DNA from 2 places in the Pseudoalteromonas sp. SG44-8 genome. Region 1 is predicted to be linked to the other one. Evidence: riboswitches for the same ligand, from Rfam matches in the RefSeq annotation. Region 1 holds a riboswitch; the other holds the start of a gene.

What was found. A riboswitch is a leader RNA that binds a small molecule or an ion and turns the genes downstream of it on or off. The one in region 1 is predicted to bind lysine.
Region 2: it holds a riboswitch for lysine, as region 1 does, so the genes downstream of both, dapA (4-hydroxy-tetrahydrodipicolinate synthase) here and lysC (lysine-sensitive aspartokinase 3) in region 1, are expected to answer to the same signal.

What each region holds. Positions count from the first base shown of each region.
Region 1 covers NZ_JACJEQ010000002.1:277,374-288,774, forward strand. Annotated here, with positions in the region: gene H5163_RS03395 (2-hydroxyacid dehydrogenase) at 1-866, shown strand, start outside; partial or broken gene H5163_RS03400 (transposase) at 1,435-2,410, opposite strand; gene H5163_RS03405 (DUF2971 domain-containing protein) at 2,868-3,704, shown strand; gene H5163_RS03410 (zinc-ribbon domain containing protein) at 4,138-4,617, opposite strand; gene H5163_RS03415 (biotin/lipoyl-containing protein) at 4,754-5,065, opposite strand; gene H5163_RS03420 (sodium-dependent transporter) at 5,201-6,523, opposite strand; gene H5163_RS03425 (4'-phosphopantetheinyl transferase superfamily protein) at 6,677-7,420, shown strand; gene lysC (lysine-sensitive aspartokinase 3) at 7,397-8,800, opposite strand; lysine riboswitch at 8,878-9,049, opposite strand; gene nhaD (sodium:proton antiporter NhaD) at 9,164-10,411, opposite strand; gene H5163_RS03440 (hypothetical protein) at 10,590-11,401, shown strand, end outside.
Region 2 covers NZ_JACJEQ010000032.1:26,937-38,337, reverse strand. Annotated here, with positions in the region: gene H5163_RS18175 (OmpA family protein) at 1-430, opposite strand, end outside; gene H5163_RS18170 (YdiU family protein) at 898-2,313, opposite strand; gene H5163_RS18165 (DNA-3-methyladenine glycosylase I) at 2,322-3,023, opposite strand; lysine riboswitch at 3,214-3,407, shown strand; gene dapA (4-hydroxy-tetrahydrodipicolinate synthase) at 3,540-4,424, shown strand; gene H5163_RS18155 (2,3,4,5-tetrahydropyridine-2,6-dicarboxylate N-succinyltransferase) at 4,440-5,180, shown strand; gene H5163_RS18150 (PLP-dependent decarboxylase) at 5,180-6,385, shown strand; gene H5163_RS18145 (succinylglutamate desuccinylase/aspartoacylase family protein) at 6,391-7,512, shown strand; gene H5163_RS18140 (phospholipase A) at 7,803-8,843, shown strand; gene H5163_RS18135 (bifunctional GNAT family N-acetyltransferase/hotdog fold thioesterase) at 8,898-9,791, opposite strand; gene H5163_RS18130 (spermidine synthase) at 10,009-10,698, shown strand; gene dtd (D-aminoacyl-tRNA deacylase) at 10,712-11,149, opposite strand; gene H5163_RS18120 (alpha/beta fold hydrolase) at 11,137-11,401, opposite strand, start outside.

The DNA of each region.
Region 1 (11,401 bases):
GTGCCATACTTAGCCAAGGCTTTGATGCTGTATGCGTATTTGTAAACGATATCGTTGATAAAACGGTTATTGATCAGCTTGCTCAATTCGGCGTGAAATGTATTTTATTACGCTGTGCTGGCTTTAATAACGTTGACCTAGCTGCGGCACATGCCCATAACATCAAAGTATGCCGAGTACCCGCTTACAGTCCTGAGGCAGTTGCAGAGCACTGTGTAGCATTAATGCTTACCCTCAATCGCAAAACTCACAAAGCCTATAACCGTATCCGTGAAGATAATTTTGATTTAAATGGCTTGCTTGGCTTTAACTTATTCAAGAAAACCATTGGTATCATTGGCTGTGGAAAAATTGGCTTGGCTTTAGTAAATATACTCAATGGCTTTGGTGCAAATGTATTGGTTTGCGACCCTTATGCAGTACCAGGCAATTATACAATTTGTGATCTAGACACTTTATTAAGTCAAAGCGATGTGATCTCTTTACACTGCCCGTTAACCGAGCAAACTCATCATATGATCAACGAACACGCTTTTGCCAAAATGAAGCAAGGGGTGATGCTTATAAACACTTCCCGCGGCGCATTAGTTGATAGCAAAGCCTGTATTGGCGCACTTAAAACTAAAAAATTGGGTTATTTAGGGCTAGATGTGTACGAACAAGAGTCAGAACTATTCTTTAAAGACCGCAGTGATGAAATTATGCAAGACGATGTGTTTTCGCGTTTGGTAAGTTTTCCAAACGTACTGGTCACCGGCCACCAAGGCTTTTTTACCAAAGAAGCATTAAGTGAAATTGCGCAAATCACCGTAAATAATGCACTTGAGTTCGCCAATAACCAACCACTAAGTAATGAAGTTAAATAAGGGGTTGATTTAGGTGCTAGGTGCTAGGTGCTAGGTGCTAGGTAAAAGTTTAAAAACTAAGTGTTGTGGTCAACTAATTCCGGACAGTAAATTAAGTTTTTCTTCTGCTATAGCAGATTGAAAAAAGTCACAACCTTCATCCGGCCTTTAAAAAGGCCTTGTCAAACTTGTATGGGTACACAAACGACTCTGGGGGTATAAGACACGCCCTCCTTGAGGAGGACTCCATTAGCTATAGTGACGCAAAATACATGTTGGTTTCTTGTAGCGCATTTATAAACTACGTGCTTGGAAAGGTCAGCGAAAAAAGCTAACAAAGCCAGCCAGAGTATCAACTAACGCAGACAACTAACGCAGACAGCCACTCCAACTAACGCAGACAGCCACTCTAATTGAACAAGCAAAACTGTGTCACTAAATTTACTCTTTTAGGCTAAAATATATCTTTTGCTACTTGGTTACTTTCACCTCATCCATTAAATGGGTCATTGTCACTATTAAACCTAAATTACATGCATGACAATAACTGCATGATGCAGTTTTAAATTTTTACTGAGTAGTTTGATTCTCATGCAAGTAACTTTTCACAGTTACTCATATTCGCTCTTCGTTTCCTTCCTAAATTATCACAATAGCTTTCATGTGACGAAGGTCTTCCAACAGCGCCATGGAACACGCGGGTAAATTGCGTTGTGAGTTTTAACCAGTTCTCTGGGCTAATATTGACTCGCTCTAATAAAGGAAGGGATGTGTTTTCAATGTATCCTCGCTTATCTTCTCGCATTACACGGCCCGTTAATTCAACAAGTTCAAGATACGATTTAAGCTCAAACGGGAGTCCTTTTGGCATTCTTTGCCGTGGCATCCCTGCAAAACGTAATAGCTTTTTAGGTTGCTTACCTGTGGTTGCACTTTCAATTCGTTTTTGCACACTGGTATGAATTGATTCTTCTGGCGTGTTGGCTATTTTTGCTCTTATTGGGTTTAAATCAACATAGGCCATACAGGCTGCAAGTGCTGCTTCATCTAGTAGAGCTTGTGATTTAAAGCGACCTTCCCAGAATCGGCCTGTGCAGTTATCTTCTTTATTGGCTCTGCGGGCAATATCTTCATTTAACAACCGCATAAACCAGCTAATACTGGATAACCGCTCTCGATATTGCTCAACCGTTTGATTAAAAAAGATGAGCTCTGATTTACTTAATTTTTCACCTTGCAAATACTTTTTCGTCAATAACGTGCCTTTACACAGCTTATGCCAGCGTAGAATAATGGCTTTGTCATTAAGGCGTTTGGCTTTTTTATCATCAACATACAACACTAAATGTGTGTGATTGCTCATCACTGCATACGCACACACATCAATGCAAAACACCTTAGCCAATGCGAGTAGTTTATCTTCTACCCAGCCTCTGCGGTGCTCATAGGACTGACCTGTAAAACGGTCTTCACCGCATAAAAAAAGCACGGCGTACACACCGTGAAATACAATGATAGTACCTTGTATCAATCAAACTTACTTGACGCTTTCTTGCAATTGCCATGGAACACCCTATTTGTTTTTCATACTAATTTAAAGTTAGTAAAAAATAGGGGAAATACAAACTTTAGGATGGGTGTCATCTTTGTTCTTTTTTCATCTTTGTTCTATTTTGGATGAGTATGAAGCAACAGGTAACACTTTCTCATTATTTGAGATAATGGAAGACGGAAATTTTTACCTAAAATCAATATGTAATGCTTGGCCTGAGGGCTCTGCTAATTGGACAATTCTAAAAGAAAATATGCTTGAATCATCAGACTTGTTAGAGTTTAGGTGTTGGGGGTTGTGTCAGAAATATATGAATTAGAGCTTGCGACGGCATATGAAAATGGATATTTAGATATAAAATATGAATACCCTAATTTCGGCTTATGGTTTGTTGAAAATAAGCTTATTAATGTGTAGTTTGTTGTTATAACAAGGCAATAAGCGGCCTTATAACTCCAGGAGAGAGTATTTTGCTTTTCAAATACCTAGAGCCCGATAGAATTGATGTTTTAGCCTCTGGTCATATACGTTTTACTCAGCCAGCCGATTTTAATGATCCTTTTGAATTTCGGCCTGTAATTTCGTCAGTGACCTCAAAGGAAGAGTTCGATAAGGCTATGGATGAAGATCTTAAAACAATCGTCCAAGAAGAACTTCAAAAATTACCCTCAGAAATACGCACACAAATTTCACCTGCACAGCTAGAAGCAGTTACACGTAAATTATATGAACAGCATTGGCCTTCTTTGAAAACTAAATTGAAAGAAATGGGCAGTGAAACAACTAGAGTTTTTATTGATAAAGCAAACACATTAATTGGTGTTCTTTCTCTAACGGAAAAAAACGACAATCTTCTGATTTGGTCACATTATGCGTATTCGCATAAAGGGTTCTGTATCGGGTTTGATAATACTTCACCCTTTTTCAACAGAAAGAGAAGCGAGGTTGATGAGTTTTATCATTTGCGTAAAGTTTCATACAGTAAAATGAGACCGTCCAAACTTGTAAGTCAATTGAATGGTGTAGAGCTATTTTTAATAAAGTCACAGGCTTGGGAATATGAGCAAGAATGGAGAATGTGTGCTGTACTGGAAGATAGCGAAAAAACTATCAGTACAACACCCTTACCGGTACACCTATTTCAATTTCCAAATTCAGCGGTCAAAGAGATAATTTTAGGTGCTTGTATAGAAAAAAATGTGAAAGAAAACATTTTATCGGTGGTAAGAAAAAATTATCCTCACATAACGATTAAACAAGCACAAATATCAAATGAAGAGTTTGGCCTTGAGTTCATTGAGTTATAACAAGTGAATAAGGTTACGACCCGTCTGCTCATGGCACATCTGTGACAGTCAGACTTGATTGAGTCCTATTTATCGGATCTGACAAATCAAGTTAAGACTTAATCACTTAGGTCTGTTGACCACATAGGTCCCTTAAATACGTCTACTTACATTTTTCGGATAGCATTTATTTTATTAATCTTCTTAATAACTCGGGACTCAAAAAGTTGCTGCGTGCTGAACTTGAGCAATTGAGTTTCCTCAAACGTTATATGCTCTTTAATGATTAAGTTTGCATAGGTAATTTGAGCCGAAGGGGTCAAATCTTGACTTCAGACATTAAAACTCCTGAACGCCTGCAATTGGCAGGCTTCTGACTGTCAGGTTTAGTCAAGTCCTGTTAATCGAATCTGACAAACAAGCTTATACATATAAGTATCTTAAACACTGGCACTTACATTTTACGGATAGCATTTATTTTATTAATCTTTTTGATCACTCCTGACTCAAAAAGTTGCTGCGCGCTGGACTTGAGCAATTGAGTTTCCTCAAGCGTTATATGCTCTTTAATGATTAAGTTTGCATAGATAATTTGCAACTGGTTTATTGCACGGCTTTTCTTTCTGCATTCAAAGCACTTGATCGCATGTGCATCAATCCAAAACTTTAATTCTTCAAACCAATATTGCTGCTCTTTAGCAAAAAATATAAACGCTCTATGACAATCGACACATTGCTCTTCTATATCAACATAGAGTTGCCTTGGATATAAACTGTCACATTGTTTTTCGATAACTGCGGGGATTGCCGTCTCAGGAAAGTAGCGAACACTTTTATACCACCAAAAGGCATTCTCGATTTCTTGCTTTGTATAACTATTACCAGAGATGATTGGCTCGCTGCCATATCTTGGGTGGTTTACATAATTGGTCATTTTAGCTATTTACCCAGCACAATGAGGGTTCCTAAAACACCTGCAGCCACACCGATAATAAAACCAATTACCCAGCAGATAGTATTTAGTTTACTAAATAATGCAGAAGCAATAGCGTCTTCTTCTGCTGAGCCGCTTACTGACAGTTTACTGACAGTTTACTGTCATGGGTTTGGTCTACTGTTGGTCGTGCTGGCAGTTCGCTGTCTGCAAGCTGCTGCAAAGTCATTACAACCTGTTCAGGATTAACATGGTCGCCATTTGCAATCGTTATATTCTCAATAATGCCACTGCAGTCGGCCATTATTTCTAAAACAACCTTTTCAGTTTCAACATCAAATAACACATCACCGGCATAAACGAGTTGGCCTTCACTAACATAAAGTTTAGCGATATCTGCTGTGTGTATTGAGTCTGGAAGCGTAGGGACTTTAACATCTATGTTCATAATTCCTCCTTGGATATAATACCAATCGACTTAAATATTTAACCATTCTAGCGAGCTAAATGGTCAGTAACTTAAAACGATTGGTATAACACTATGTATTAAACAATTAAAACTAAAAAACTGACAGCTAAATTATCAACCAAACGCGACATTAGCGAACACGGCGGTCATCAGTATCGGACACACATAACGTATGTACTGAGCAAACCAATAACGCATGCCACTTGCAGCCTCATTTAATTGATTACCACGGCGCCACAACCACCCTACAGTGATAAAGTAAAATAAGCCCATAAGCGGTAATTGATACTGAGTCAGTACCATGATCACTAAACCAAATAGCCAATCAAAATTGAAAATAATCAACGATGACGCGGCTAAAACCGTTAAGCTCACTAAAAACGTCGCTTTTTTACGCTCTACTTGATGGTTTTCAACTAAAAAAGCCACTGGAATTTCAGTTGATGAAATAGTCGATGTGAGTGATGCAATCGACATAAGTACAAAAAACAGTAAACCAACCAATAAGCCAATTTCGCCCATAGTATTAAATAACTGCGGTAGAATTGCGAAAATTAGTTGCCCTTCTCCCACTAATTTTCCATCACTAAATACTTGCACGCCATTGTGCTGCGCCACGTAAATTGCAGGAATAATTAATAAACCAGCTAAAAAGGCAACCCCTGTATCAAGTAACGCTACCGACGCGGTTAACCGCGGCAAATTAGCATCAGGCTGCAAGTACGAGCCATAAATCATCATACAACCGACACCCAGTGACAGCGAAAAGAACGCCTGCCCCATTGCCGCAATAATTAAACCTGGGTCGAGTATTTGGCTAAAGTCTGGCACTAAATACGCAGCAAAGCCTTCACTTGCGCCATCAAGCGTGGCTATATAAGCAATTAGCACAACGAGTAACACTAATAGCATCGGCATTAACCGTCGCGACCATGTTTCTATGCCAGATTTAACACCTTTGAGAATAATACTCGCAGTGAGGATCAGCATCAGTGGTGTAAATACAAAATTACGCGCCATCGAATCCGTGTGTAAAAACGTACTGACGGTGGTAAATCCAAAAAAGCTAGCAATGGGTTCAAGGGCATAAGCAAGCATCCAACCTGCAACAATTGAGTAAAAGCTCAGCATCACAATCGCACCGGCTAAACCTAAATAACCAGCAGCAGCGCCTACTTGCGGTGCTTGCTCTTGCCATGCTTGTCTAAGTGCTTTAACCGGATTAGCTTGCGCTTTATGACCTAAGTACAACTCAGTGTATAAAGCTGGCAAGGCTAAAAAAAAGATAACTATAAAATAGACTAGTAAAAACGCGCCGCCGCCATGATTTGCCGCTTGCGTGGGAAATCCCCAAATATTACCTAATCCAACTGCAGCGCCAGAAGCTGCTAAAACAAAGCCAAGGCGGCTTTGAAAACCATCACGCAATTGTGCCATACATCTACAAATCTGTTATTATTTTTCATTATTGTGAATTAAACCATATTTAACTCTCACAGAGTAATAAATTTGCCTTGGCTTAATTAACCAGCGCACAACCGCACAAAATATAAACATGTTTGTTCTTTTATCACTTTAATTGTGGATTTTATGCCTGCGTTATTTTTTCAACAGCAACTCGTTATCACCAAACACAGCGTGCAGCCGTTCAATGCGAATACTATTTTATTATTTGATGCCCAGCAGTTAAATGTTGATGAATTCGATTTAAACGCACTATTAAGCCCATTTGAACTGGCGGTTATCACCCGTAGAAAAAGTTACAAAGCCAAGCAAGAATATTTAGCCACTCGGCTACTGCTTAAGTATTTGGTAAAACAAACGATGCCACAATTTCGTGAGCTAGCAAATAACCATATTAGCTCTGAATTTGACCAGCAAAGCAGTAAATTACTGCTACATATAACTGACAGTGACACTGTATTGCGTAGTTGTTTATCCCACTCTAATGGTTTTGTGGGTGCTGCATTAAATGTAGAACGAATTGAATTTGGTTTTGATATTGAAAAAATAAACCTGAAGCGTCCATTTGCAAAGCTCGCTAAGCATTTTTATCATCTTGATGAGGTAAATTTAATAACGCAAGATCAGCAAAGTGCAGAACGATTTTTTAGAATATGGACCTTAAAAGAAGCACTTGCCAAAGCCACCAGCCAACCAATTGCAAAATTACTCAGCCCCAATGTATTTACTGAACTTGAGCGAGCAAATTTAACAGCGCTGAGTTGTCAATATCATGAGTTTGATATCAGTGTGGTAAGTGACAAGAGCACTGACTGGCAGTGCTCTGTGGTAAATTCTACCGCCCAATTACGCGGCGTTTTGAACTTCTAATAAACGGCTGTGGATCGCTTGCACAACAAAGTCTGACTCGCTCTGCTCCACTAAAAAGCACAGGTTATGTTTACTTGCGCCATGACAAATTAAGCGAATATTAAAATCGCTTAATACATTCATTAAGTTAATTTCTTGCTGACGTAATTGAATTTGTGAACCAATTAATGCCACTAAGGTTAAGTTGTTCTCAACCGACACGTGGCAAAACTCCGCTAACTTATCAAGGCATTCTTGATCAAGCTCAGGACGCGAGGCATTTGGCGCATTATCTAAAGTAATTGCAACACTTATCTCAGAGGTAGTTACCAAATCAACCGAGATATTAAACTCACTTAAAATTGTAAACACGTGAGCTAAAAAGCCACTAGCCAAAAGCATTTCGGGGCTTTTTAAGGTTAACAATATTTGATTTTTACGCTGCGTGACAGCACGAATTCCGGGGATTTGTGATTTCTCACGTTCGATCCAGGTACCACCACGTTCAGGCTCACGGCTAGAACCAACAAACACACTAATATGGCTGCGGCTCGCAGGTAAGATAGTTGCAGGATGTAATACTTTCGCCCCAAAGGTAGCCATTTCGGCTGCTTCATCAAAACTTAAACGCGCAATCGGCGTAGCCTTAGCACATAAGCGCGGATCGGTGCTAAAAATGCCCACGACATCAGTCCAAATGTGCACGCTTTTAGCGTTTATAGCTTCGGCCAGTAATGCCGCACTGTAATCTGAACCACCACGACCAAGTGTGGTAGTTTGACCATGCGCGTCGCTGCCTATAAAGCCTTGAGTTACAATAACCTGTTCAGCTAATAACGGAATTAAATGCTCTTTTGCGGCCATTGCTGTTGCAGCTACATCTGGGGTTGCTTTAGAGAATTGGCTGTCGGTTTTTAATACCTGTCGCACATCAAAACGCACCGCATTTAAGCCATTTAAACGCAGTACCTGAGTAAATAAATAGGATGATAAACGCTCACCAAAGCTCAATAACTCATCATGTTGTTGCTTTGATTTTAGTGGTTCACTGGCAAGTGACTTAAAAGCTTTAATGGTTTCATCAAAGCCATGAGCTAAATCAGCATCCAATGACAGCTCATTTAAAATAGCTTCTTGAATAGCAATAACGCCAGCAATGTTCTCATTGCGCTCATCTGCTGATAAATCTTTTTTACATAAGGTCACAAGGTGATTAGTCACTCCTGCGCTGGCACTTACGGCCACTACTCGTACGTTGTTATCGGCTACAATAATTTCACTGCAACGGCTCATCGCTTCAAAGTTAGCCACACTGGTGCCACCGAACTTTGCGACTACGTAGTCTGATTTTTGATTTTGTGCTGACTGTTGCAAGTTAGTTGCAGCTAATTGGGTATTCATGTCGTCTCCTTTTGTGGCATTCATACCACGATAAAACAAGAAGAACTTGGCAAAGGGGGGCTCGATAAGAAAAGTCCACTGCCAGAAGCTCTCCACCTAATTGGTGACAGTTTTGAGGATTCAGCCCCATAAACCGAAAAACCACTGTGACGTCCAGTTGCTTTCCTCGGCGAGTACTTCCCTCCTTAATGATTACAGGCATACGTCGCCTAACATTAAGTACCTAAGTACCGCACCTCTTCTGAATGTTAGATTAATTACGTAAATTATTAGCAATTAAATAACAAAACCCGCTATTAAGCGGGCTTTGAAAGTTATCGTTTAGACGTCTAGCTGTCAAGTTGTTTTAAATAATAAAAGCAATTAAATAAAGCTACCAGCTAAATACGATCCCATATAACCAATTGTATAAGCGATTAATAAATACACCGACATACGTAAATAACTCATAAAGGTAAGCGCTTTTACTTTACTCATAGCGATAATACCGGCAGCCGAGCCAATAATAAGCATGGACCCCCCCACCCCAGTTGCATACGTAAACGACAACCATTGTTGTGGACTCATAACTATTTCAGCTTTAAGTAACGCAGCCGTTAGCGGCACGTTGTCAACCGCAGCGGATAATATACCCATTAAATAATTAGCGTATTGTGCTGGCATTAACTCGTAAAGATGAGTGAACTTACTGAGCATACCGACTTCTTTTAGGGCGCCTACAAGTAATAATACGCCAACGAAGAACAGCAAGGTGTCGTATTCTATTTCGCGAATATAATCGATGATTTTTTTATTCACATCTTTTTTGCGCATTAAAAATTGCGCCACTAAAAACATCAACGACAAACCAAATAAGAAAGTTAACAAAGGCGGCACATGATAAAGCACGCTTAACGTTAATGTCCCGACAATCGTTGATAAGAAAATCACTGCAATAGTGATATCTGTTTTCTCAATGCGACGGTCCTCTTGTTTGGTAAACTCAACTTGGCCGTTGAGTCCAAATGACAGCATAATGGCCAATAGCGCCACGCTAAATAACGCAGGCACAACCAACAATAGCAAGTGACCAATGGTAACTTTGTCATCAAGGAAAATCATCAAGGTAGTAACATCACCGGTAATTAACGACACTCCGCCCGAGTTCACACTAAAGATGATAAGCGTAGCGTATTTAATTAGCTTTTTCGGATCGAGTTTTAACGACATCACCACCGCAAGGGAAATTAATGTGGCTGTGATATTGTCTGAAATCGACGAAAATAAGAAGGAGAACCCGCCAATCAAAAACATCAGTTTGCGTTCGCTAATAGCACTGGGCATTATCTTATGCACAATATTTTGGATAAAACCTTTGGAGTTCAAATAGGCTACAAAGGTCATTGCAGCCATTAAAAACAACCACAGTGTGGCAATCTCTAAAATATTGTGGTCAAGTTGATGTTGTACGTTTTCGGGGCTTTGCCCGTGAAGCGGCGAGATAAATAAGATAATCCAGCATAAAGTACCAAAGAAAAGCGTGGTTTTGGCCTTGTTTACATGGATAATATCCTCTATAACGATGAGCACGAATGCTAGCGTTATCAGGGTTAGGATAATTGCAGTTACCATTGTGTTTGAACAACCTTTATAAAAATGTAAAAATTGTATGTTATGAGCCGCAGGACGACACGGCGCGCAGTCTAGCACCAAAGAATGTGTAAAACTATTGTCAATTTGCTTTTCTACGACTAATCGCTGAGGCCTAACAAGACGGCTTTACAAGATAAATTAGGATTTTTGGAGTTTTATGATCCCAGCTAAAAAGTTGCTAAATACCCTAACAGAGCACTGGGGAATGTTAGAGCTGCTATTTAAACGTTTTAAAATGGCTGATTTCAGCCTAAAAGACGTGCAAAATGCGATCAAACAAAAACAACCTACGTGGTCAAATGAGCGCATTTACAAAGAAACCAACCGCCTTTTAAACCAAGATATTATTATTCCCTTGGCTAAATCGTCACAACTTGAAATTAACCGTGCAATTGCAGATTTTGCCACTTTTTTATTGCAGGAAGAACATTTAGGCTTGGCGCAAGAAATTAGCGTGCTGGTTGAAGATTTAGCCCGTTTGGGTAACCGTTTAGACAATGCCGGTAGTATTGAAGACTACGACGAGATGCGCCGTTTTAGCCGCATTATGGATGATCGGGTGCGTAAAATAATGAAACTATTTGCCCACAACGAAAATGCCATTTTAAATATTGTAGAACAAGCAAAAGCTAATAATGCGGTGCAATCATTACAAAAGCGTTATCAAGCGGTGATTGAAGCGTTTGATGAATACATTGAACCGATGCTTGAAATGGTTGATATTCGTGGCGATTTTCATGCTTGTTTTAATACCATCGAAACACAAATCAGTACGCAAATTGAATATATTGAACGCAGCGGTAAAGCTTATCAAGATAAACGCATGCTTGAACGATTACGTACCCGAATTTTAGAAATGCATTTAGTTGGTCGCGAAAGCCTGCGTAAAAGTGCCGATATGCTAATGCCACTGCGTGAAGAGTTGCGCCGTAATAATATGATCACTCGTCAAGCAGCTAAAGTACTTGG
Region 2 (11,401 bases), on a different contig from region 1:
AATTATCAGTGAAATAATGTTGGTAACCAGCACCCACATTAGCAAAAGTTAGGTTTTCTGTAATATCGATTTGTTTAAGACCGAAAATACCATAGAAAGGGCCGCCGTTGATGTGATAAAGACCATCAATACCTAAACGATCGCCGTCCATGCTTGTTGCGTTCATAGCAGGATTTACATTTGAAATGTCAAAATCCATATCAGCATATTCTAAGCGCGCGCTCCAGTAATCGTTAAAACGATAACCAATTTCCGCACCCCAACCAGTTGAATCATCAACGTTAGTACCTGCGCTACCACGGACATTTTCCCATGAAGCATCGTAATAATCGCCAAAAGCACCGATAAAGAAACCTTCTTTTTCAGCCGCGAAGCTTGAAGCGCTAGTTGCAGCTAGTGCTAAAGCAATAGTAAGTGATTTTAATTTCATTGTTTCCTTCCCATTTTCACAATTAAAATTGTAGCTAAGAAACCCTAGCTCAATAAGTTTGATTACAGAGTACCGTATCTTTAGTTAATCATTACTTAACAAAAACGTTTAAATGCATATATTTTGCAATTTAAATATTTATTAGAATAAAGCGCTCTACATTATAGTTCAGATAAAAGACTTTACCTAACTTACACATACATCGATTGTCAGCATTGTAATTGCTATCACTACTATTTCAGAAACAACGTTTCCAATATATTTGGCTTTAAAAATTTAAATGCTGAAGTTAATGGGTGCATTATATTGGTTAATTTTAAATCAACAAGTAGCTAAGCATATTTATTTCTTATAATTATTAATAAATAACAGCTTTTAACTAAAGATCTGGATGAATAAGTAGCATCAATTCGTTCGTATCCGTTCAATTTACGAACAGCGACAAATAACAATAATTGATGCTGTTATTATGTACCACAAAATGTTTGGTAATTAGTGTCCATATCGACAGGCGGTGAGTACCAAAATGCAGGGCTTGCCAACAATTGGTAAGGCGACCTCAAGGCCGTTAAATATTCATCTAACATGCTGCTTTCACCAGTACTTTCATACTGCTGTATTATGCTTTCAACGATATGATTACGCGGGATCAAGCGTGGGTTGGCTTGGCGCATCAGCTGATAGCTTTGCGTATTTGTTCTGGCTAACCACTTAATAGACCAACCAGCCAAGTCACTCGGAATAGCAGTCTGACCTTGCAGTGATTCTGTTAAGGAGTCAAAAGTATTGGTGTAATCAAGCTGATGAGTTTTCAGTAAAGTTAATAACTCGGATACTAATTCAGCATCACCATCTTGATGACCATCAAAGCCCAACTTTTTCGCCCACATCTGTGTAAAAGCTTGATGAAACTGCTCAGCAAAACCATTTATTAATGGGCTTAGTAGCTCAACAGCCTGCTCTTCGTCATCGCTAATTAAAGGAATTAAACTTTCAGCTAAACGTGCACAATTCCAATTAGCAATATTAGGTTGATTGCCAAAAGCATAGCGGCCTTGGCGATCAATAGAACTAAATACAGTATCAAAATCAAACTGATTCATCATTGCACAAGGGCCATAATCGATGGTCTCACCACTGACGAGCGTATTATCAGTATTCATTACTCCATGAATAAAACCAACGCGCATCCAGCTAACAATCAGGCTAACTTGCTTTTCAATCACCGCACTTAAAAATGCCAAATAACGCGCAGAGCCCGTAGACTTTATCTCAGGATAATGACGCTCAATAGCTAAATCAGCTAAATTTTTTAAACCAGCAACATCACCTTGCGCAGCTAAATACTGAAACGAACCGACACGTATATGACTACTAGCAACGCGGGTAACAATGGCTCCTTGTTGTGGTGGTTGACGGTAAACTGTTTCACCACTGGCAACAACTGCCAAACAACGTGTCGTCGGTATGCCAAGCCCGTGCATTGCCTCACTCATTATATATTCACGTACCGCAGGACCGATTGCGCAACGGCCATCACCTCCACGTGAAAATGGCGTAGCACCAGAACCTTTGAGTTGAATGTCCCAAAGCTGTTGCTGCTGATCAGTGACAGCCCCTAATAAATGTGCTCGCCCATCACCTAAACGCGGTGAAAAATGTCCAAATTGATGCCCTGAGTAACCTAATGCCACAGCAGCAACATCGCTGTTATTAAGATTACCAGAAAAAATTACCGCACGTTCTGATGTGGCAACCTCAATATTAAGCTGCCTAGCTAACGTATCGTTCCACAGCAGTAAGTTTGGAGCAATAACAGCACTTGGCTGATCAGCCACAGCAAAATCATCAGCAATCTGGGTGTAACGAGCAACTAATTTCATAGTATTCCTTAGGCTTGGGTTGTTTGTATGCCAACGCGATTATCGCCCACGCTGTATGCAACTAACAAACTGAGCTCTTGAAGGCTTAATCCGCTTTGTTGCTGCAATTCATTAAAAAAATGTTGAGCGCTGGTAAGTGACTTTTTAGTTTGTAAACCGCCATCAATTATCTTATGAGCACGGAGATAACTTTCTACATCACGCGAGAATAAAAAAGTGTCTTTCCCTAAGGTTCGCAATGCATAAGGGCCGGTGTTACCACCTAAACGCGCCCCATGCTTTTTTAAATACCCCCACAAACCAATAATATCGTCGCTCGGCCAATCTGCAATAAACTGACTAAAACTGCCATGTTCACTTGCCACTTCATGGATCATATACGCATTTTCTGGGATCGTTTGCACTTTTTTAAAGTTACGAACGATTCGCTCATCGGTGGCTTTTTGCTCAAGCATATCTGGCGGCATCATTAATAATTTAGCCACACTAAAATCCCAAAATACTTCCCGAAAACCTGGCCATTTATTGTTGATCACTGACCAATAAAAACCACTTTGAAAAATTTTGCGGGTAAACTCTTCAAGCCATGCATCATCAGGTAAAGCAGTTAATTGCTTTGCATTTTGAGGGGCAACAAGTAAGTGCTGTAACATTACTTCGCTACCTTTTCGCTGTGCCGCTCGTTGATATATATCTTGAAATTTTTCCATTACTCACTACCACTGCTTGTTATTACGCTTACTGTAACGCTATTTACGTTGTAAAAAAATGTCAGGAGCACATTGCAGCTAAAAATAAACTTAAAAATATCCAGCCTTGACACCTAGACGGCTAAAATGCTTTAATCTTCCGCATTACCCCTATTAAAGGTGTGAGTTTTAAACGATAAAACTTGCACCATGGGCTAGAAGAGGTGCGTTATTCAGGTAACGTATGTGAGGAGCACACACTCCAGTGATCATACGTGAGGGGAATTAACGCCGAGAAGTAACACTTTTTGTGAAGTTTTACTTCGGGCGACTGGGTTGAATCCCAGCGACTGTCACCAATAACAGCTTGGCTGTTAAAATATTTGGTGGAGAGCTTCTGGTCTTAGCGTAATAAGGCCATAGCGCCCTATTATATTAAGCCCATTCGCTCTTCGAATTATTCGTTCGAACGACGTTAATGTGGCTCCAATCATAAAAGCTTATTAACTCCTCGAATCACTTATAAGTTCGTGAGAGATGATCAATAACTTCAATTTAAATGACTACCCTTTGTGGACGGCACTCGTCACGCCATTTACTGACGCTGGTGAAGTCGACTATGCCACTCTTGATCAGTTAGTTGCACAGCAGCAAGTGGCTAACAATGGTATTTTATTACTTGGTAGCACTGGCGAAGGCCTCGCACTAACACTCAAAGAGCAACAAGCGATTGTTGAACACGTGTGCCAATTAACGCCAACAGTACCACTGATGGTTGCAGTAGGCGGTATAAACCTAAAGCAACAAATTGCCTGGGTTGAATACTGTAATCAGTTACCCATTCATAGCTATTTACTGGGCACTCCCCTATACGCTAAGCCCGGCGTAGTAGGCCAAACACATTGGTTTGAAAGCTTACTTAATACCAGTAAACATCCTTGCATGCTTTATAACGTACCAGGGCGCAGTGCTGTTGATATTCCATCGGCCGTAATTAGCAACTTGAAAGACCATAAAAACTTGTGGGCACTCAAAGAAGCCAGTGGCGACATTGCTAAATTTGAAGGTTTTAGAAAAGTCGCACCTAATTTAGCTATTTTTAGCGGTGACGATGCACTGATGCCTTACTTTGCCCAGGCTGGCGCAAAAGGTTTAGTCTCTGTGGCTGCTAATGCATGGCCTGTGCAAACCCATGAGTTTGTAAAACGAAGTCTCAGCGGTCAACACCCCAATTTATTTGCCGACTGGTCACAAGCCATTCAAAGCTTGTTTGCTGTCGCAAACCCTATCCCCGTCAAAGTATTGATGCATTTACAAGGGCGAATTAACAGCCCGTACTTACGTCCACCTTTGACGCATCTTGAGTTAACGCAAACTGATTGTATTAACAACGCAAACAACACCATTTTATCTTGGCATTAAATACAGGTTTTTATAATGAGCTGGTTAGAACTACTAAATAATTTAGAATCGGGCGCAGTGCGCGCAGCAACACAAGACGACAACGGCCAATGGCATGCTAACGTTGCAGTAAAACAAGGTATTTTAGAAGCGTTTAAAAATGGCACTAATACCGAATTTCCAGGTGGCTTTGTTGATAAACACAATTTAGCACCACAAGGTTTTGCAGCCGATGCTGGAGTGCGTATGGTACCTGGTGGCTCAAGCGTTCGCCGTGGCGCACACGTTGCTAAGGGCACGATTATTATGCCACCAGCATATGTAAACATTGGTGCGTTTATCGATGAAGGCACTATGGTTGATAGCCACGCGTTAGTGGGGTCGTGTGCGCAAGTAGGTAAAAATGTACATTTAAGCGCTGCAGTACAACTAGGCGGTGTACTTGAACCTATTGGTGCAAGCCCGGTGGTGGTAGAAGACGATGCATTCATCGGTGCAGGTTGCGTGATTGTTGAAGGCGTAGTAGTGAAAAAAGGCGCGGTGCTCGCACCAGGTGTACGCTTATCAGCAACTATTCCAGTTTATGACTGTGTTAATGAGCGCCAGCTGGCTAAAGGCGAGCCTATTCCTGAATACGCGATTGTTATTCCAGGCTCTCGTCCAGCTTCTAATACTTGGGCCCGCGAGCAAGGATTAAGTATGTCGTGTGCATTAATTGTAAAATACCGTGATGAACAAAGTGATGCATCATTGCTGCTTGAAGAGGTTTTACGTTAATGAGCTTTTTGAGCACGCCAGTTAAAACCGCCATTGATGAGCTATCAACTTCGCTTGATACACCATTTTTTATTTACGACCTTGATACATTAAACGCACACTTAACGCGATTAGTGGCGCAAACTGAGGTAAAACTGTGGTATGCCGTAAAAGCTAATCCATTATCTAAAGTCATTCAAAGCTTAGATAACGTGGGTTTTAACTTTGATGTAGCAAGTAAAGGCGAACTTGAGCAAGTTCTGGCACAAGGTATTAACAGCGAGCGCGTGCTCAATACAGGGCCTGCCAAAAGCCCAAAACAAATTAAACACTTTATTGCGCGCGGCGTACGTACCTTTGTTGCCGAAAGCCTTAATCAAGTACGCTGGCTTAACGAGCAAGCAAGCTTACAAAACTGCCAGTTACAGGTATTACTGCGAGTGCAATTACGCTGGCCTGAAGGGGAAAAAAACCCACTTGGTGGCGATAGCCTTACTCCATTTGGTTTAGGTTGTGATGAATGGCAAGCGCTAAATACTAGCGACTACCCAGCGCTTAGCTTTGATGGCCTGCATATTTTTCAATGGGGCAACATGCTCAGCAGCGACAAGCTAGCTGAACTTTGGTCACAAATGATTGCACCGCTAACAAAGCTTGCCAACGACTTAGGTATTCACTTAAAAGTACTCGACTTAGGCGGTGGTTTAGGTATTCCTTACACTCTTGATGCACCAACCTTAAGTTGGGATGCGCTCATTGATGCATTAGCTGACATTAAGAATGCCGCAGGCGTACAAGAACTCTGGATGGAGCTTGGCCGTTATGCTGTGGGCGAATGCGGTCATTACGCAACACCTGTAGTTGAGCGAAAACTTAACTATGCCCAACAACAAGTGATCTTAAGCGGCGGTATTAATCATTTATTGCGCCCTGCAGTCACCAGCCAAGATTTCCCGGCACGATTATTACGAGACTCAACTGCTGCATACCAAACTATGAGCTTATATGGGCCATTATGTACAGCACTTGATTGCTTAGGTGAACACCAATTACCTAGTGATTTAAATGAACAAGACTGGCTGGTGTTTAGCCAATGTGGCGCGTACGGCTTTACCGAAAGTATGCCGTATTTTTTATGTCATGAGCTAGCCGCTGAATACACATTACAAAATGGCGAGCTTAACTGTATTCGCACAGCTGAAGATGCCAGCTACTACTTAAGGTAATTGAGATGAGTACGACTAAAGCTATAAGCCAAGAAAACATAGTAGTTGGTGAAGTTGCCAACGGCCTACCGCTCACAATTCCTGTCTATCGTTTAAAAGGCGATGGCACTGGGCCAAGTGTGTATGTGCAAGCTAATATGCACGGTGCAGAAGTACAAGGCAATGCGGTTATTTACCAATTACTTGAGCAGCTTAAGCATCTTGAACTCAAAGGCGATATCACCCTGGTGCCTTACGCGAACCCAATTGGTTGCAATCAAAAATCGGGCGAATTCACCCTTGGTCGTTTTGATCCAATCACCGGCACCAACTGGAACCGCATGTATCACTGCAATAGTAAGCTCGCGAGCCAATTTGCTGAGCAATATAGTGATGCCGATGAGCAAACCTTAAAAAGTGAGTTTAAAGCCGCACTGATTGATGAAGTAGACCAACAACTAAGCGGTCCAGCTTATCGCCTAACTACAGGCAAACGCATTGCACTTAACTTGCAAAAGTTGGCACACCAAGCTGATATCGTGCTCGACTTACACACAGGCCCCATTTCGAGTCAGCATTTATATTGCCCAGATTATGCCAAGGCCAGTGCCAACTACTTTAATATTCCTCATGTATTAATCATCCCTAATGATTTTGCAGGAGCAATGGATGAAGCAAGTTTTTGCCCATGGTGGCAATTAACCGAGGCATTAGCTCAACAAGGGCGTGAATTTAATGTTCAAGTTGAAGCTTTTACGGTCGAACTCGGCAGCCAAGAAAAAATCGATTTAACTGCGGCCCTTGATGATGCTAATAGTATTTTAAGTTACCTAAATCATAAGCAGGTATTCGTTGATGCCCCCTATCAGCCAAAAGTAATGAAGCGCTACGGCTGTGATTTAAATGATTACCTTGCTTACTATGCACCTATGGGCGGCATGGTTGAGTATATAGCGCCACTTGGCGGCCATATCAAAGCTGGCGAGCCGATTGCTAGAGTATTGCGAATGGAGCGCTACCTCGCAGAGCAACCATTACAAACCCTAACACTTGATTGTGACGCCATCGCGATTTTGCATTTTGCTTCAGCAAGCGTAAACCAAGGCACCGAACTATATAAATTCTTTACTAACGTATTTGAGCTTTAATTTTTATATCAAGCTCAACCCTTCTCATTGCGTGAGAGCACGACTATCCAATTGGAAAAAGTGCATTGAACAAGCGGCTTCGGCCGCTTTTTCTTTGTATTTATGGGCAAAAAGCGCCACAATCAACTAAGTTCAGTAACAATTCACTGATATTCAGTTAAAGTCTGCACTGAATAAAATATAATGAAAATCTATTTTCAGCTATTTTCTTGCACTGAAAATCACTCCATTATCATTTACTAATAACATACAACAGCTACTCTCTATTTGGCTTTATCAAAGGAAGAATAATGACTTGGCGCTACGGGTTCCTACTGACGACACTGCTTTCATGCACCGCATTTGCACAATCAGAACAAGCTGAAAAAACAAATGAACAAGACAATGATCTTGAGCTAGTAAAGCAATGTATTTTAAATGAAGCCATTGGCGGCAAAGCCGAAATGACACTAGCGCAATTACGTGAAAAATGTAGTTCTCTCGATGAAAGTAAGCAGATCACCGTACTAGATAAACGCAAAGCCCGTGAACAGGTCAGTGAAAAAAACCGAAATGTGATCACTCCACATAAACGTAATTATATATTACCGCTGTCGTATGTATCCAACCCAAATGCCAGACCTTTTGACAATCTTAATGACCTATCAGAAAACAACGAAGGCGAAACACTTGATAACTTAGAAATAAAATATCAGTTATCAATCAAAGTACCGTTATACAATGATTTTGCAGATAAAGACCAAGCTGTTTACTTTGGTTTTACACTGCAATCATTTTGGCAGTTTTATAACGACGATATTTCATCACCATTTCGTGAAACTAATTACGAACCCGAGATCTTTTGGGTTAATTATCTAGACCCCGAGCATGTTCTTTGGGGAGATGAAATGGCGATTGCGGTTGGTTTCGTGCATCAATCGAATGGCCGTAGCCAGCCTCACTCTCGTTCTTGGAATCGTATTTATGCCAATTTCGTTTGGGAAAATGATGGCTTTGTATTTAGTTTTAAACCTTGGTACCGCATCCCAGAAGATAGAAAAGAAGATCCTATGCAGGCTAAAGGCGACGATAACCCAGATATCTATAAATACATGGGTTACTTTGAATTTTCTGGCGCGTATAGACTAGATGATCATGAATTTAGCTTTATGACCCGCAATAATTTAAATTCAGATAACCGCGGTGCAATTCAACTGGATTGGTCATTTCCGTTATGGGGCCGACTACGAGGCTATGCCCAATACTTTAACGGTTACGGTGAAAGCTTAATAGATTATAACGCAGATATAGAACGTATTGGTGTGGGTATATTGTTAACTGATTTACTATAAAAGTTAAGGCCAAGCAATTGCTTGGCCTTATTTTTTGTTTGCTCTGAATTCTAACTACTTAATAATTTTAAATGTACCTTCAAACTCAGCAACCAGTAACTCACCATCGTAGATTTCCACTGGCACTACATAGCTCGCTTTGCCTTCTGACTCTAACTCGGCTAATTTACCTTTACAACCGCTTAAATCAACGCTGCCACGAGGGTCGTTATTAAGCGGTTTTAAATATTTAATATTAGCATCGGCTAACACTATATTACCTTCAAACCCGGCTTCTTTGAGTGCTAAATAAGTTGCGCCCCAGCCGGTTAACGTCGCTAAACTATAAATAGAGCCAGCAAACATAGTGTTATGCAAGTTTAAGTTCGCATTTAGATCTGCACTGGTGGTAAATTGCCAATCAGTGTAACTTTCAACTTTAATGCCCATAGCATCGCTGATCGGAATAGATTCGCGCCATGTATTTTGCAGAATTTGGGTCCAATTAGGATGACGGAACCAGCCTGGCTCAGACGGTTTTTGTTTCACCATTTTCCAGTGTTGTACATCATCGTAAGCTAAGTGAGCCTTTTCTTTTAATTCATAACCATGGCGCTTATAAAATTCTAATGCCCGTTCACGAGCGAATAAAACTAACTCATCGGCGTCTTGAGTCCAGGCTATTTTCTCAAGCTCATGCAATAAACGACTACCGATGTGTTGATTACGGTTACCTTGTGCAACCGCCATATAACGGACTTGCGCTTGTTGTTGATTATTAAAATGCAGTCGTGCAACACCTAACACTGCCCCCTCTTTATTTTTAATAAAGCGATGCTCAGCATCTTGCTCTAAATCATCCTGCTCAGAACCACGCGGTTCATTCCAAGGTGCGCGCAATACTTGCCAACGTAATTGATAATACGCTTGCCAATCTTCGCTACTTTGTGGTGTTGTCACCTGAAACATAATCACTCCTGTTGCTACCAAGGCCGCAAACGCTTGTTAATTCAAGATGCGTTTATCTAACTAAAAATGCGGTCAGTTATTATTTGCAAACTACCATACTCCATCTGATAAAAACTTGGAATACGACTTTGGTGAGCAACGCAAAATAACTGCTTTACCTGTAAAACTTGATAGACATATTGGCACTTTAGATTGACTCGTCTATGCTGATGTAACTATGGAACATTTTTTTGAAGACAACGGGGCAGTAAAGCACAGCTTTATCGAAGATTGTCACCGTATCGGGCAACTACTCTATTGGCACAAATATGGCGCCGATTGCATTCAGGTACGCCAACATAAGCAGTTACGTTGGTTATTGATCAACGAAACACTACAGTCAGTGGTCGAGAAAAGCAGCCCAAGCCATTTGCTGTTTCCACATTTACAATATTTAGCGCAATTATGGCAACCACTCTCAGCGCCAAACGCCGTACTTGAACTGGGCTTAGGTGGCGGTGCTATCCGCAATTACTTACAACACACCTACCCTGATAGTCAGCTACTCTCTGTAGAGAAAAATCCGAATATCATTCATTGCTATAAGCGTTTTTTTGGTGGTGAGCATGCATCGAATTTACGCTGTTTTGATGCTGAAGCTGTATTAGAGCATGGCCCACAATACGATTGGATCATTCTTGACCTATTTAGCCAATTAGATGCGCCGTTATTTTTATACAAACACCGCTTTTACGAAAAACTGCGCTGTGCTTTAACTAAAAATGGCTATTTGTTTATTAATTTTTTATCTCAGCATGATTCACAATTAAAGCAGTTAGAACATTTACTGATCACCACTTTTGGTAAAATACCTAGCATCGAAAAAATTCCAGGTTATGCCAACAACATCGTGGTGATCAGAAAATAACTGCTAGCCTTAACTACACTGTTAAATTAAATGTCACCGGCCCATCATTACATAAACTTACTTGCATATCCGCAGCAAATTGTCCTGTTGCTACGCTTAAACCCATAACTCGAGCTTGGCTAACAAAGTATTCGTATAGCTCATTAGCCTGTGCAGGTGTGGCTGCTGATGAAAAGCTTGGGCGCATGCCTTTTTTAGTATCTGCCGCCAGAGTAAATTGCGATACCACCAATAACTCACCTTGAATATCTTGCAGGCTTAAATTCATTTTGTCGTTTTCATCGCTAAATACGCGGTAATTACTAACTTTATGTAGCAGCTTATCAGTACTTTGTTGATCATCATGCTTTTCAACCCCAAGCAACAATAAAAGCCCCTGCTCAATTTGACCAATTACCTGACCATCCACTTCAACTTTTGCGTGTTTTACGCGCTGAATTAATCCTTGCATCTATTCCTCGATAATTTGATACACATAAGATCGGCTGCACGCCGCACTGCCGCTAAATATACATTACTATCAACACCATGCCCAACACCATCTAAAATAAGTAACTGTGCGTTGAGTTGCTCAGCTAAATGCTGTACGGCATTAAAACGACACACTAAATCATGCCTGCCATGAATAAACCAAGTAGGAATTTTACTAATTTTTTTATAGTGTTCACCAATGAAGTTATCAGTAATAAAACACTGAGCAGTA